DNA from 2 places in the Pseudomonas svalbardensis genome. Region 1 is predicted to be linked to the other one. Evidence: predicted binding sites of a transcription regulator. Region 1 holds the regulator's gene; the other holds the start of a gene.
The links. The regulator sigma-54, encoded in region 1, starts transcription at its own class of promoters, with help from an activator protein. The targets are predictions, from matches to a motif close to ANTGGCATNNANNTTGCTNT.
Positions count from the first base shown of each region.

Region 2: the regulator sigma-54 is predicted to act here: its motif matches at 3,832-3,851, upstream of QFX16_RS09340 (circularly permuted type 2 ATP-grasp protein).

Region 1 is NZ_CP125619.1:1,006,696-1,014,098, reverse strand. It holds gene QFX16_RS04395 (KpsF/GutQ family sugar-phosphate isomerase) at 1-471, shown strand, start outside; gene QFX16_RS04390 (KdsC family phosphatase) at 471-995, shown strand; gene lptC (LPS export ABC transporter periplasmic protein LptC) at 1,003-1,575, shown strand; gene lptA (lipopolysaccharide transport periplasmic protein LptA) at 1,562-2,110, shown strand; gene lptB (LPS export ABC transporter ATP-binding protein) at 2,110-2,835, shown strand; gene QFX16_RS04370 (RNA polymerase factor sigma-54) at 3,020-4,513, shown strand; gene hpf (ribosome hibernation-promoting factor, HPF/YfiA family) at 4,587-4,895, shown strand; gene ptsN (PTS IIA-like nitrogen regulatory protein PtsN) at 4,908-5,372, shown strand; gene rapZ (RNase adapter RapZ) at 5,375-6,232, shown strand; gene QFX16_RS04350 (HPr family phosphocarrier protein) at 6,248-6,523, shown strand; partial or broken gene QFX16_RS04345 (ZIP family metal transporter) at 6,531-7,403, opposite strand, start outside.
Region 2 is NZ_CP125619.1:2,036,704-2,044,106, forward strand. It holds gene QFX16_RS09310 (methyl-accepting chemotaxis protein) at 1-560, opposite strand, end outside; gene QFX16_RS09315 (hypothetical protein) at 739-1,269, shown strand; gene QFX16_RS09320 (PLDc N-terminal domain-containing protein) at 1,334-1,525, shown strand; gene speE (polyamine aminopropyltransferase) at 1,662-2,537, shown strand; gene QFX16_RS09330 (hypothetical protein) at 2,701-2,934, shown strand; gene QFX16_RS09335 (ribonuclease E inhibitor RraB) at 3,148-3,489, shown strand; gene QFX16_RS09340 (circularly permuted type 2 ATP-grasp protein) at 3,883-5,292, shown strand; gene QFX16_RS09345 (alpha-E domain-containing protein) at 5,305-6,255, shown strand; gene QFX16_RS09350 (transglutaminase family protein) at 6,252-7,061, shown strand; gene QFX16_RS09355 (IS110 family RNA-guided transposase) at 7,120-7,403, opposite strand, start outside.

The sequences.
Region 1 (7,403 bases):
CTGGCCGTTGCGCTACTGGAAGCCCGCGGTTTTACCGCTGAAGATTTCGCCTTTTCCCACCCCGGTGGCGCGCTTGGCCGACGCCTGCTGCTGAAAGTGGAAAACGTCATGCACGCCGGCGCAGAACTGCCCCAGGTGCAACGTGGCACGCTACTCAAGGACGCCTTGATGGAAATGACCCGCAAGGGCCTGGGCATGACCGCGATTGTGGAGCCCGATGGCAAACTCGCCGGGATCTTCACCGACGGCGATTTGCGTCGCACTCTGGACCGCACCATCGATATCCATCACGCGACCATCGACGAGGTCATGACCGTTCACGGCAAGACCGCCCGTCCCGAGATGCTCGCGGCCGAGGCTCTGAAAATCATGGAAGACCATCGAATCAACGCGCTGGTGGTGGTGGACAAGGAGGACCGTCCGATCGGCGCCTTCAACCTGTCCGATCTGCTGCGCGCAGGAGTAATGTGATGAGCACCGACCTGCTGCAACGCGGCAAGAACATCAAACTGGCGGTTTTTGACGTCGATGGCGTACTGACCGACGGACGCCTGTACTTCCTCGAAGACGGCAGCGAATTCAAGACGTTCAACACCCTCGACGGCCAAGGCATCAAGATGTTGATGGCAGCCGGCGTGCAGACCGCTATCATCAGCGGCCGCAAGACCCCGGTGGTCGAACGACGAGCGAAGAACCTCGGCATTCCACACGTGTACCAGGGGCGCGAAGACAAACTGGTGGTACTCGACGAGCTTCTTGCCCAACTCAACCTAAGCTATGAGCAAGTCGCCTATCTCGGCGACGACCTGCCGGACCTGCCGGTGATTCGCCGCGTCGGCCTTGGCATGGCGGTGGCAAACGCTGCCAGTTTCGTCCGTGAACACGCCCACGGCATCACCCAGGCCCGCGGTGGCGAGGGTGCCGCTCGCGAATTCTGCGAATTGATCCTGCGCGCGCAGGGCCGCCTTGATGCGGCAAACGCCGCGTACCTGTGAGCCAACTATGCTGAGCAAAAAGATTCGCAAATTCCTGGTGTTTGGCTGCATCGCAGCGATATTCGCGGCGGTCGGCTACTGGAACATCAGCCCGGAACGCTTCCTCGACCAGCCGGTGGCAAAGATCGATGAAACCGCGATCGACTATTACGCGATCAAAGCCCACAGCGTGCAGTACCTGCCTGACGGCAAACTGCAATACGAAATGACGTCCGACAAGGTTGAACACCTGAAAGCCACCGAAGTGACGCTGTTGACCAATCCCGACCTGAACATGTTCCGCGGCACCGAGTTTCCGTGGCATATCCAGAGCGAGCACGGCGAAGTGAATTCCGACGGAACTCAGGTCGAACTGATTGACTCGGTGCGCATCACGCGCTTCGACGAGAAAAACCGCAAGACCCTGATTACCACCACCCGCATGACAGTGTTCCCGCATCAGCAATATGCGCAGACCGAGCAACCCGTTAGAATCGACGGCGCTGGTGGTGTGTCGACTGGCAAGGGAATGAAAGCGTATTTGAAAGAAAGCAGGATACACCTGCTATCGAACGTAAGAGGACAGTATGAGGCTCGTTAAAACCCTCCCTATTTTGCTCGGTCTGAGCGCAGCACTGGGAAGCGTGAGCGCCTGGGCTCTGCCGAACGATCAAGAGCAGCCTATCCGCATCCAGGCCGACGATGCCCAACTGGACGACAAGAATGGTATTGCCACCTATAAAGGTGACGTGATCATTACCCAGGGCTCGATGATTGTTAAAGGCAATACTGTAACCATCACCCGCACCCCGGCCGGCGACATCGACGTGGTGACTTCGGTGGGCAATCTGGCCTACTTCGAGCAGATGCAGACGGCTGGCGACACCAAGCCGGTTCAGGGCTACGGAGTGACCATCCAGTACCACGCCTCGCAAAACCGCGTCGTATTGATCGATCGTGCCAAAGTCATCGACAAGGACAACAACGTCACCCAAGGCGAGAAAATCGTCTACGACACGGTTAAAAAGCTTGCGAGCGCCGGTCGCGCGACGGGCAACAAGGTCACCGAGTCGCGTCCGCGCATCGACATGGTGATCCAGCCGAAGAAGAAAACCGACGAGCAAAAGGCCCAGTAATGGCAACTCTGAAAGCTCAGCATCTGGCCAAGAGCTACAAGAGCCGCCAGGTCGTGCGTGACGTCAGCCTGTCGATCGACAGCGGTCAGATCGTCGGCCTGCTGGGTCCCAACGGCGCCGGCAAGACCACCTGCTTTTACATGATTGTCGGCCTGGTACAGGCCGACCAGGGCCGCGTACTGATTGACGACCTGGATGTCAGCCACCAGCCCATGCACGGTCGTGCGAAGGCCGGTATCGGCTATCTTCCGCAAGAAGCCTCGATCTTCCGCAAACTCTCGGTAGCCGACAACATCATGGCGATCCTCGAGACCCGCAAGGAACTCGACAAGGCCGGTCGTCGCAAAGAGCTGGAAAGCCTGCTGCAGGAATTCCATATCAGCCACATCCGCGACAACCTCGGGATGAGTCTGTCCGGTGGTGAACGCCGCCGCGTGGAAATCGCCCGGGCACTCGCTACCAACCCGAAATTCATCCTGCTCGACGAACCATTCGCCGGCGTGGACCCGATTTCGGTGGGCGATATCAAACAGATCATCTATCACCTCAAGGCCAAGGGCATTGGCGTGCTGATCACTGACCACAACGTCCGTGAAACCCTGGATATCTGCGAAACCGCCTACATCGTCAACGATGGCCAACTGATCGCCGAAGGTGACTCTGCCACCATCCTGGCCAACGACCTGGTCAAGGAAGTGTATCTGGGCCATGAGTTCCGCCTGTAAGCACTGAGGTGTCTGGCTGGTTGCTCGGGCGCTTGTCTCGATAAAAAATCAACATTTTTTTATTGTTACAGCGCTCTAGGCAAACGCTGCAGTTTCGGGCATATAATTTGCTTATGTTTGGCGCTCCGGCGCCCTGTAGTGGATGGCGCATGTGCGCCGGCGAATAAGGTGTTAAGCCCCTGCCATGAAACCATCGCTAGTCTTGAGAATGGGCCAGCAGCTGACGATGACACCGCAGCTGCAACAGGCCATCCGCCTGCTCCAATTGTCGACCCTGGACCTGCAACAGGAAATCCAGGAGGCCCTGGAGTCCAATCCGATGCTCGAACGCCAGGAAGAAGGCGACGACTTCGATAACGCCGACCCCTTGGCCGACAAAGCCGAACAGCCACCCAACGCCGATGTTTCGGAACCCTCCTACCAGGAAACCGCTCCGACGGTGGACAACCTCGAGGAAGGCGACTGGAACGAGCGGATTCCCAACGAACTGCCCGTCGACACCGCGTGGGAAGACGTCTACCAGACCAGCGCCAGCAGCCTGCCGAGTAACGATGACGACGAGTGGGATTTCACCACCCGTACATCGGCCGGCGAAAGCCTGCAAAGCCACTTGCTGTGGCAACTGAACCTGGCACCGATGTCCGACACTGATCGCCTGATTGCCGTGACCCTGATCGACTGCATCAACAATCAGGGTTACCTGGACGAAACTCTCGAGGAGATTCTCGAAGCCTTCGATCCGGAACTGGACATCGAACTGGACGAAATCGAAGCCGTCCTGCACCGCATCCAGCAATTCGAACCCGCTGGCATCGGCGCCCGTAATCTGGGCGAATGCCTGCTGCTGCAATTGCGTCAGTTGTCCGCCAAGACGCCTTGGCTGGTCGAGGCCAAACGCCTGGTCACCGATTACATCGACCTGCTCGGCAGCCGCGACTACAGCCAGCTGATGCGTCGCATGAAGCTCAAGGAAGATGAACTGCGCCAAGTGATTGAATTGGTCCAGAGCCTCAACCCGCGCCCAGGCTCGCAAATCGAGTCCAGCGAAGCCGAATACGTCGTTCCCGACGTGATCGTACGCAAGGACAACGAGCGCTGGCTGGTGGAACTGAACCAGGAATCCGTGCCGCGCCTGCGGGTCAATGCTCAATACGCCGGTTTCGTGCGCCGCGCCGACACCAGCGCCGACAACACCTTCATGCGCAATCAGTTGCAAGAGGCCCGCTGGTTCATCAAGAGCCTGCAAAGCCGCAACGAAACCCTGATGAAAGTAGCCACTCAGATCGTCGAGCATCAGCGCGGTTTTCTTGAATACGGCGACGAAGCCATGAAACCGCTGGTCCTGCATGACATCGCCGAAGCGGTGGGCATGCACGAGTCGACGATTTCTCGGGTGACCACGCAAAAGTTCATGCATACCCCTCGGGGTATATATGAACTGAAATACTTTTTCTCGAGCCACGTCAGCACCTCAGAGGGCGGTGAATGCTCGTCCACGGCGATCCGCGCGATCATCAAAAAACTGGTTGCCGCGGAAAATCAGAAAAAGCCGTTGAGTGACAGCAAGATCGCTGGTTTACTGGAGGCACAAGGCATTCAGGTGGCTCGCCGCACCGTCGCCAAGTACCGCGAATCCCTCGGGATCGCGCCTTCGAGCGAACGCAAGCGGTTGATGTAGAGCCACGCCACAGCGTTCCAGTGGCAGGCATTTCTGCCTGCCGCTTTATGCACTGGCAACGAAGGAGAGCTGTATGCAAGTCAACATCAGTGGACACCAACTGGAAGTGACCGAACCTCTTCGCACCTACATCGGCGAAAAACTCGAACGATTAGAGAGGCATTTCGACAAGATCACCAACGTGCAAGTCACGATGACGGTCGAAAAGCTCAAGCAGAAAATCGAAGCCACGCTGCATATTCCCGGCAATGAAGTGGTCGCAAACGCGGAGCATACCGATATGTACGCGGCGATCGACGCACTGACCGACAAGCTGGATAAACAACTCAAAAAGCATAAGGAAAAGACCCAAAGCCTCCTCCAGGGCGCGACCGGTCGTTAACACTCCCAACCCATGATCCGACTTGAAAGCATCCTGACCCCCGGCCGTTCCCTCGTGAACGTGCCGGGCGGCAGTAAAAAGAAAGCCCTCGAGCAAATTGCCAACCTTATCCACAAAGAAGTGCCGGATCTGGAGATGCAAGATGTCTTCGAGGCTCTGATTGCCCGTGAAAAACTTGGCTCAACCGGTTTTGGCAACGGCATCGCCATTCCCCACTGCCGCCTGAAGGGCTGCACCTCGCCCATCAGTGCCCTGATGCACCTTGATGCACCCATCGATTTCGACGCCATCGACGGCGCCCCGGTTGACCTGCTGTTCGTTCTGCTGGTCCCGGAAGCCGCTACCGATGCGCACCTGGAGTTACTGCGCCAGATCGCCAGCATGCTCGACCGCAAGGAAGTGCGCGAAAAACTGCGCAGCGCCCCGAGCAATGAAGCCTTGTATCAGGTTGTCCTGGACGAGCAAAACGGTCATTAATCATGCGCTTGATCATCGTCAGTGGCCGCTCCGGCTCAGGTAAAAGTACCGCACTCGATGTTCTCGAGGACAACGGCTACTACTGCATCGACAACCTGCCCGCCGGCCTGCTGCCGGAACTGGCCGAACGCGCGTTGATTCACACCGAGCTGGCGCAACCGCTGGTTGCCGTATCGATCGATGCGCGTAACTTGCCGAGTCACTTGTCGCGGTTTCCCGAACTGCTGGAAGAAGTACGCAGCCGGCATATACAGTGTGATGTGCTTTATCTGGACGCCGACGAAGAAACCTTGCTCAAACGCTTCTCGGAAACCCGCCGTCGCCACCCGCTGAGCAATGCCAATCGCTCGCTGGCCGAGGCCATCAACGATGAGACCGCCCTGCTCGGGCCGATTGCCGACCTCGCCGATCTCAAAGTAAACACCACCAACCTGAACCTGTATCAGCTGCGGGATACCATCAAGCTCCGCCTGCTGAACCAGCCGGAACCCGGTACGGCGTTCCTGGTGGAGTCTTTCGGCTTCAAGCGTGGCATGCCGGTGGACGCTGACCTGGTGTTCGACGTGCGCTGCCTGCCGAACCCTTACTGGAAGCCAGAGTTGCGCGATCAATCCGGGCTCGACCAACCGGTTGCCGAGTACCTGGCGGCACAGCCGGACGTCGAAGAGATGTTCCAGGACATCTCCACCTACTTGTTCAAGTGGCTACCACGCTTTGCCGCCAGCAACCGCGCTTATGTCACCATTGCCATTGGCTGCACCGGCGGCCATCACCGCTCAGTCTACCTGACCGAACGTCTAGGCCAGGCCCTGCAAAAAACCCTGAAGAACGTCCAGGTTCGCCACCGCGACCTCAGCTAAAGGATTCACACCGCGATGCCTGCTCTGGAAATTGAAATCATCAACAAGCTGGGCCTGCATGCCCGCGCTTCTGCAAAATTCGTTGGCGTCGCCGGTGAGTTCAAGGATTGCACGATCAGAGTAGGACGCACGCCGGAATCCACGGTCGACGGAAAAAGCATCATGGCAATGATGATGCTCGCTGCGGGCAAGGGCACCAAAATCCACCTGAGCACCGAAGGTGAACAGGCTGATGAGGCGCTGCAGGCATTGGTGAATTTGATCAATGACTACTTCGGCGAAGGCGAATAACGCTCGCCTAAGCGAGCGCTGTATCCATCACCATCATCAAGCAAAACCCGATCAGCAACCCAAGACTTGCAAGCTTGTCGTGACCATTGCGGCGCGACTCGGGGATGACTTCATGGGTGACCACCAGCAACATTGCCCCGGCCGCCAGTGCCAACCCCAAGGGCAACAACAATTCGGCCAGGCTCACTAGCCAGGCACACAACAACGCGAAGACCGGCTCGACCAACCCTGACGCAGCACCAATCAGGAACGCCTTGACCCGCGACATCCCTGCCCCGGCCAATACCAGCGCGATCACCAGACCTTCCGGCACATCCTGCAAGGCGGATGCCCATGGCCAGACTATCGGCGTCAGGCATGCCACCCCCCGCCGACACTCCGACCGCCATGCCTTCGGGGATATTGTGGGCAATGATCGCAAACACAAACAACCAGATTCGCGTCGGGATGACCGGTCGCTCCAGCGTGCCTACGAGCATTTCCGGCGACGCACCTGACACCTTGCGATCAACCAGGAACAATCCGAACGCACCCAGCATGATGCCGAAACTGATCAGTCCGCTGGCCGCCCAAGGCGTCAGCCCCAGGTTTTCAGCGGCAGAGATCCCCGGAACGATCAACGAAAACGCTGTCGCCGCGAGCATTACCCCGGCCCCGAAGCCGAGCAGCGTATCGCTGACCGTCTGGGGCATCCGTCGAATTACCAGCACGGGCACCGCGCCCAAGGCAGTGCCCAAAGCGCAGATCGCCCCGCCTTGCAGCGCGCGCAGCAGTTTCGGCTCGAGGTCCAGCCACGCTAAGCCTTGGGCAACCAATAACGTCATGCCTGCCAGCAGTAACAGCGATCCGAATGCGTAACGAAACATTCGTCCACTTCCGA
Region 2 (7,403 bases), 1.0 Mb from region 1:
GCTGACAGGTCACCGGTTTTCTCGACGTGAAGCATCACGTCCTTCAGCGTATTGAGCTGGCTGAGCAGGAAGCGGATCAACAATTGCGAAGCGCCGAGCATCGCCAGCATCAGGATCGCCACCGCCACCGCATAGTTGGGAAAACGCTCGCCAAAGACCTGGGTCAGGCTCGGGCCATGGGCAATCACTGCGACCTGGTTGCCATCCGTGCGCGTAAACACTTCGGCGCCCATCAACGGGTTGTCGCCGAACAGCGGCATGGCATTGATTCCGACCCAGCCGTTGGTATCGGCCAGTTCCAGAACCGGCTGCCCGTTCAGCAACGGTGCCTGCCCGCGACTGAAAGTCAGCACGTTTTCGGCTTTGGGGAGCGGTTGCCCGGCAGGCCAGGCGTTGAGCAGTCGCGCCTGGGCTTGTGCCGATGCCTGATAAGCATGGCTGCGGGCCTGTTGTTCGAGCTGTACGGCATACAACACCAGCAACAAGGTCGTGACGAAGGCGACGGCATTGACCGCCCAGAATTTGTATTTCAGCGAGATATTGCTAAGCCAGGCACCCATGGAGGTCTTCTCTGATAGCGGAAACAGTTTCGGCAAGGTGCCAGTATTGTGCCGCTACTCAGGGCGCCGGATCTTGATGTGTGTCAACATTCCCGGCCATGCTCGCGCACAGGAATTGCGGGGCGTAATGCGCTATCCTTCGCGCCTTCAAAATTCCCTCGCTACAGGATTCCGCCCCATGAAAGCCGCACTCGTCGAACTCATCAGCAAAATAAGCTCCGGGTGCATGAGCGATGACGAAATCCTGAAAGTCGCTGACGAAGCGGCCCAGGCCTACGCCGATCCCGAGGCTTTTCTGACGGCCAATCCGGATATCAACTACGACGACACGTTTCCGATTCCGCTGGGCGAGTGGGTCGTCGTCGGCAGTCTTCCGGAAACCGTGCTGTTCCAGGCCGACACCTACATGGACCTGTTCGCCCAGATCGTTTCCTCGTTCGGGCCCGGCGTTGATTTCAATATCAAACCCAAGCAACTGGCCAAGACTGAAGCCCTCACCGCACTCAATCGCATTCAGGTGCAGATGGGCAGCATGAACAAGGAAAACGGCGGTTACACGCTGATGAACTTCAGTCAGTTGCTTGACGACGAACTGCAAGTGGTGCTGGTCTACGGCAACGACGTGCCGCGCGTACTCGAGTTGTGCGCCAAAGTCGGCATCGCTGCCGCACCCTCGCTGGAAGCCCTCAAAATTGCCATCCACGTTTAAAAAGCGGAACCCTCGCAAGGCCCGGCTATCCTAAGAGTGCAAACCACTCTTAGGGAGCAACACCATGGGTTCCACGTTCAACGGTCTGATTGGCCTGATTATTCTTGCCTTGGATATCTGGGCAATCATCAACGTGCTCAAAAGTGGTGCCGACACAGGGATGAAAATCATCTGGGTGCTGCTGATCCTGCTGCTGCCGGTGCTGGGTCTGATCATCTGGGCCATCGCCGGGCCACGAGGCAATGTAAGGATCTGACAGTCCGCTGGACGGTTCGACCTGTCATGTTCCGCAACGTAGAATTTGAGCCTTTCCCGGGGCAATCGAGCTGATCGATTGGCCATCATGGGCGGGTAACCGTCCGTTGCCACCCGCATTCATCGGAGCACTTCCCATGAGCAACACCCCGCCCAGCGAGTATCTGGAAACTCTCTACGAAGGTTACGGCCAGCGTTTTCGCATGGAAAAACTGCTGCACGAAGTGCGCACCGAACACCAACACCTGGTGATTTTCGAGAACCCGCGCATGGGCCGCGTCATGGCGCTGGACGGCGTGATCCAGACCACCGAAGCCGACGAATTCATCTACCACGAGATGTTGACCCACGTGCCGATCCTGGCGCATGGCACCGCCAAGCGCGTACTGATCATCGGTGGCGGCGACGGCGGCATGCTGCGTGAAGTGGCCAAGCACCGCAGCATCGAGCACATCACCATGGTCGAGATTGACGGCGCCGTGGTCGACATGTGCAAGGAATTCCTGCCGAACCACTCCAAGGGTGCGTTCGCTGATCCACGCCTGAACCTGGTGATCGACGACGGCATGCGTTTCGTCGCCACCACCACCGAAAAATTCGACGTGATCATTTCCGATTCCACCGACCCGATCGGCCCGGGCGAAGTGCTGTTCTCGGAAAACTTCTACCAGGCCTGCCGTCGCTGCCTGAACGAAGGCGGCATCCTGGTGACCCAGAACGGTACGCCGTTCATGCAAATCGAAGAAGTCAAAACCACCGCCGGGCGCCTGCGCAGCCTGTTCCCGGACTGGCACTTCTATCAGGCGGCCGTGCCGACTTACATCGGCGGTGCCATGACCTTCGCCTGGGGCGCGACCAATACCGCTTATCGCAAATTGTCCCGCGAAACCCTGCAGCAGCGCTTCGCCGGTAGCGGCATCATCACCCGCTACTACAACCCGGAAATCCACATCGGCGCGTTCGCCTTGCCGCAATACGTCCTGCAGGCTGTGAACAAACCTAGCAACGACTGATATCGAGCAAGCCAGAAAGGGCCCTCTCAGGTTGTGTGAAAACACACCGCAGTCGGCCCTTTTTTCATGCTTCACTTATAGAAGGTCCGGTTGAACGATTGGCCGGGGAAGAATGTCGAGATACATGTAAGCCCATCCATGGGTTTTATCGAGGAGGCACCTGATGCAAAAGTGGAAAGTCACTTTCGTTGATGATCACGGTGAACAAGCTGACGAGGTGTTCGAGAGCGATGAATGCCCGAACAACGAACAAGCCGCGAAGCTCATTCGCGCCCGGTGTCTGCCTGTGGCTGCCGAACTGGACCTCAACGATCTGGAAGGGCGCACCGATGATCCGACTGTCAAAAGTCTGAAGTCCCAGTACAGCATTGAAATCCTCAGCATCACGCCAATCTGAACATCTCCTGTCACATTCCTAACCAGGCCTTGGCAGCGGCTCTATCTTGAGGCTACTCTGCAATCGAGATCAGCGAACGGATCGCTAAGGTCTGGTCTTGTCAGCTACATGCTTGCTTCCCACCGGCAACGTTGTTGCCGCATCACTCGCCCCATTCGGTTGCGAGTGCCGGGAATACGGAAAGTCTATCCATCAGTCTGAGGGGGACGTTTCATGAGCACAGCCTATCAAGAAGACATCAGCACCAGCGTCTTGCGCCGTATGAAAGAAGGCGGCTTCGACTTTTCACGATTCCATCCCATCGAGTTCTACGCCATTTTCCCGGACGAGGAGCGGGCGCGCAGGGCGGCAGGGCATTACTGCGGTGAATCCTTGAATGCACAAATCAGCGTGCGCGACGACGGCGCGTGGTACCTGGAACTGAGCAAAGTGATGTACGCCACTTATGACGGCATCGGCGATTTTGAGCAGGATTTCGAGGCGGTGGTCGAGCCTTTGGGCGGCATCATCGAAGGATGGGGCGTCAAGCAGGAGGTACGAGGGCGACTCGCATAACTTATGAACAGTGACAACACTCAGCAACGGCTGACCTCAGGGTTGGCCGTTTTCGTTTGTCGGGTTTGGAAATCGTGTTTTTGATTCATAACGTTTCAAAAACGCAAAAAAAAGCCGCCTAAACAAGCGGCTAAAGGGAAATTCGTCAAGATTTTCAGCGAATGCGCGGATTATCCGCATCGACTCCCGGGCAGTGAAATCAACTCTGGCTATGCTGGTGATAGGCGACAACATTGCTTCGCAATGAAGCGGGGGCGATCAGGTGGGGGCATTTACCGCACAGGATTGGTGCGGTTCGTGCAATGCGATTATCCAACTGATTGATATCAAAGCGTTTATGCCGATGGCACGGGCTTTGCGAAGCCCAGATGTCCGGGTGACAAGGAGTACGGCATGATCCGCACCTATTTTGATGAGATGTACGATGCCGGCGGCCAGGTCCGCCCGCATTATCGGGAGTTTGCCCGTTGGCTGTCCGAAACGCCTGACGAGCTTTTGGCACCACGGCGACGCGAGGCCGATCTGTTATTTCATCGCGCCGGGATTACGTTCACGCTCTATGGTGATGAGCAAGGGACAGAGCGCCTGATTCCCTTCGACACCATCCCCCGCAGCATCCCCGCCAGTGAATGGCGAGTCGTCGAGCGCGGCTGCATTCAGCGGGTCAAGGCGTTGAAAATGTTCCTCACCGACCTCTATCACGAGCAGCGCATTATCAAGGCCGGCATCATTCCGGCCGAGCAAGTGCTGGCCAACGAGCAATACCAGTTGGCGATGCAAGGGCTGGATTTGCACCGCGATATCTATTCCCACATCTCCGGGGTCGATCTGGTGCGCGATGGCGACGGCACGTACTACGTGCTTGAAGACAACCTTCGTACACCGAGCGGCGTCAGCTACATGCTGGAAGACCGCAAGATGATGATGCGGTTGTTCCCCGAGTTGTTCGCGGCCCAGCGCATTGCCCCTATCGACCACTATCCGAACCTGTTGCTCGACACCTTGAAAAGCTCCAGCCCGATCGATAACCCGAGCGTGGTGGTGCTGACGCCGGGTCGTTTCAACAGCGCGTTCTTTGAACATGCGTTTCTGGCGCGGGAAATGGGCGTTGAGCTGGTGGAAGGCGCGGACCTGTTCGTGCGGGATGACAAGGTGTTCATGCGCACCACGGACGGACCGAAAGCCGTCGACGTGATCTACCGTCGCCTCGACGATGCGTTCCTCGATCCGCTGGCGTTCAACCCGGACTCGATGCTCGGCGTTCCAGGGCTGCTGTCGTCGTATCGCTCCGGCAACGTGGTGCTGGCAAATGCCATCGGCACCGGGGTCGCGGACGATAAGTCGGTGTATCCATTCGTCACGGACATGATCCGTTTCTATCTGGATGAAGAGCCGATTCTGAAGAATGTGCCGACGTGGCAGTGTCGTAATCCCTCTGAACTGTCCCATGTACTGGCCAATCTTCCAGAACTGGTGGTCAAGGAAACCCAGGGCTCCGGCGGTTACGGAATGCTGGTAGGGCCGGCGGCGACGGCGGCGGAAATCGAGTCTTTCCGCGCGCGGATCAAAGCAAAGCCCCATGCGTACATCGCGCAACCGACGTTGTCCCTGTCGACCTGTCCGACCTTTGTCGAAAACGGCATCGCTCCACGCCACATCGACCTGCGTCCGTTTGTATTGTCTGGCCGCGAAACCCGGGTTGTGCCCGGCGGTTTGACCCGTGTCGCCCTGCGCGAAGGCTCCCTGGTGGTGAATTCATCCCAGGGCGGTGGAACCAAGGACACCTGGGTGGTCGAGGATTGAAGGAAGCCTGCCATGTTAAGTAGAACTGCCTCGGATTTGTATTGGATGTCGCGTTACCTGGAGCGGGCGGAAAACCTCGCACGGATGCTCGACATCAGTTATTCGCTGTCGCTGATGCCGCAGGATGGCCGTGGTGACGGCCTGCATGAACTCGCCATGCCGCTGTTGATCACCGGCACCCTGGACGATTACCTGGAGCGCCACGGTGAATTGCACGCTGAACGGCTGCTGCATTTCTTCGCCCTGGACGCGGCCAATCCGGCGAGCATCTACAGCTGCCTCGGCGCCGCGCGGGCCAGTGCCCATGCGGTGCGTGGGCGAATCACCGCCGATATGTGGGAAAACATCAATGCCACCTGGCTGGAAATTCGCGGGATAGCTGATCAAGGCTTGAGTCGCTACGGCATGAGCCGATTCTGCGAGTGGATCAAGGAACGTTCCCACCTGTTCCGCGGCGCGTCCTACGGCACGATCATGCGTAACGATGCGTTCCGCTTTATTCGTCTGGGGACGTTTATCGAAAGGGCCGACAACACGTTGCGCCTGCTCGACGCCCGCTACGAAATGGCTGGCGATCAGGCAGAGGCGGTCAGCGATGGCACCGCTCACGCGTATTACCAGTGGAGTGCTTTACTGCGGGCGTTGTCCTCGTTCGAGGCCTATACCGAAATCTACCGCGATGCGCCCGGCGCCCGGCATGTGGCTGAGTTGCTGTTGCTGCGCGCTGACGTGCCGCGTTCATTGCGCGCCTGCACTGAAGAAATCGACCAGATCCTTGCCCAGCTGCCGGGGGCCAACGGCCGTCCCGCGCAACGCCTGGCAGCGGAAATGGATGCACGCCTGCGCTACACCGGCATCACCGAAATTCTCGACGAAGGCCTGCACGCCTGGCTGACCGAGTTCATCCCGCTGGTGCGCCAGTTGGGTAACGCCATACACAGTTCCTACCTGGAGGCTGCATGAGACTTTCCATTAGCCACGAGACCACCTATCACTACGAAGATCAGGTGCGGGCGAGCATCCAGTACCTGCGACTGACACCCCACGACAGCGAGCGCCAGCATGTGCTCAGCTGGCAGCTCGACTTGCCACGCCCGGTGCGTGCGCAACTCGATCCGTTCGGCAATATCTTGCACGTGCTGACCATGGACGAGCCTCATGAGGCGATCATCATCGGCGCTCGTGGGCAGGTGGACATTGACGAATTGCGTGAGGCGGAGCATGAAAGCCAGTCGGCGCTGCCGTTCCTGCGTTTCACGCGCCTGACCGAAGCCGACGAAGCCCTGCGTGCGTTCGCCGAGAAAGAATGCAAGCAGCGCCGGGATCGCACGGCGCTGATCGACTTGATGCATGGCCTGAACCAGCACATGACCTACACGCCGGGCTCCACCGAAGTGGACACCAGCGCCGCCCAGGCCTTCGCCGGGCGTTCGGGCGTCTGCCAGGACCACACCCACGCCTTTCTCGCCTGCGCTCGCAGCCTGGGCATCCCTTCGCGTTATGTGTCGGGCTATTTGTACAGCGAGAACAGCGAACACCTGGCCAGTCACGCCTGGGCGGAAGCCTGGCTCGATGACGCCTGGTACAGCTTCGACGTGACCAATGAATTGGCGCGGCCTGAGCGTCATTTGAAACTGGCGGTGGGCCTGGACTACCTGGATGCCTGCCCGGTGCGAGGCATGCGGCGTGGCGGTGGTTGCGAGCAGATGCATGCGAAGGTGTTTGTGTCACCGACACCGATGCCGATTATCTCAGTCCAACAGCAATAATCCGGAACACCACGAATCCCCTGTGGGAGATTCTATGTTGCAGGGCAACCCCGCAACCTCAGGCCGGGTGGTATTCGCTCTGATTTTTCATCAGGGCAAATGCCACCCGGCAGAGTTTCCGGGCAAGGGCCACCAAGGCCTGGGTTTTCGAGAAGCCTCTTGCCAAATACGACTCGTAAAACGGTTTCCATTTAGCTGAGCGACAGGCTGCCATTGCGGCGTTGTAAGCCAACCGGCGGACTTCCGGATCCCCTTTTTTTGTCAGGTGCCGGGGGCCGTTCTTCTTCCCGGAGTCATCGACCGTAAGGTCCATCCCTAGAAACGCGATGAACGCATCACTAT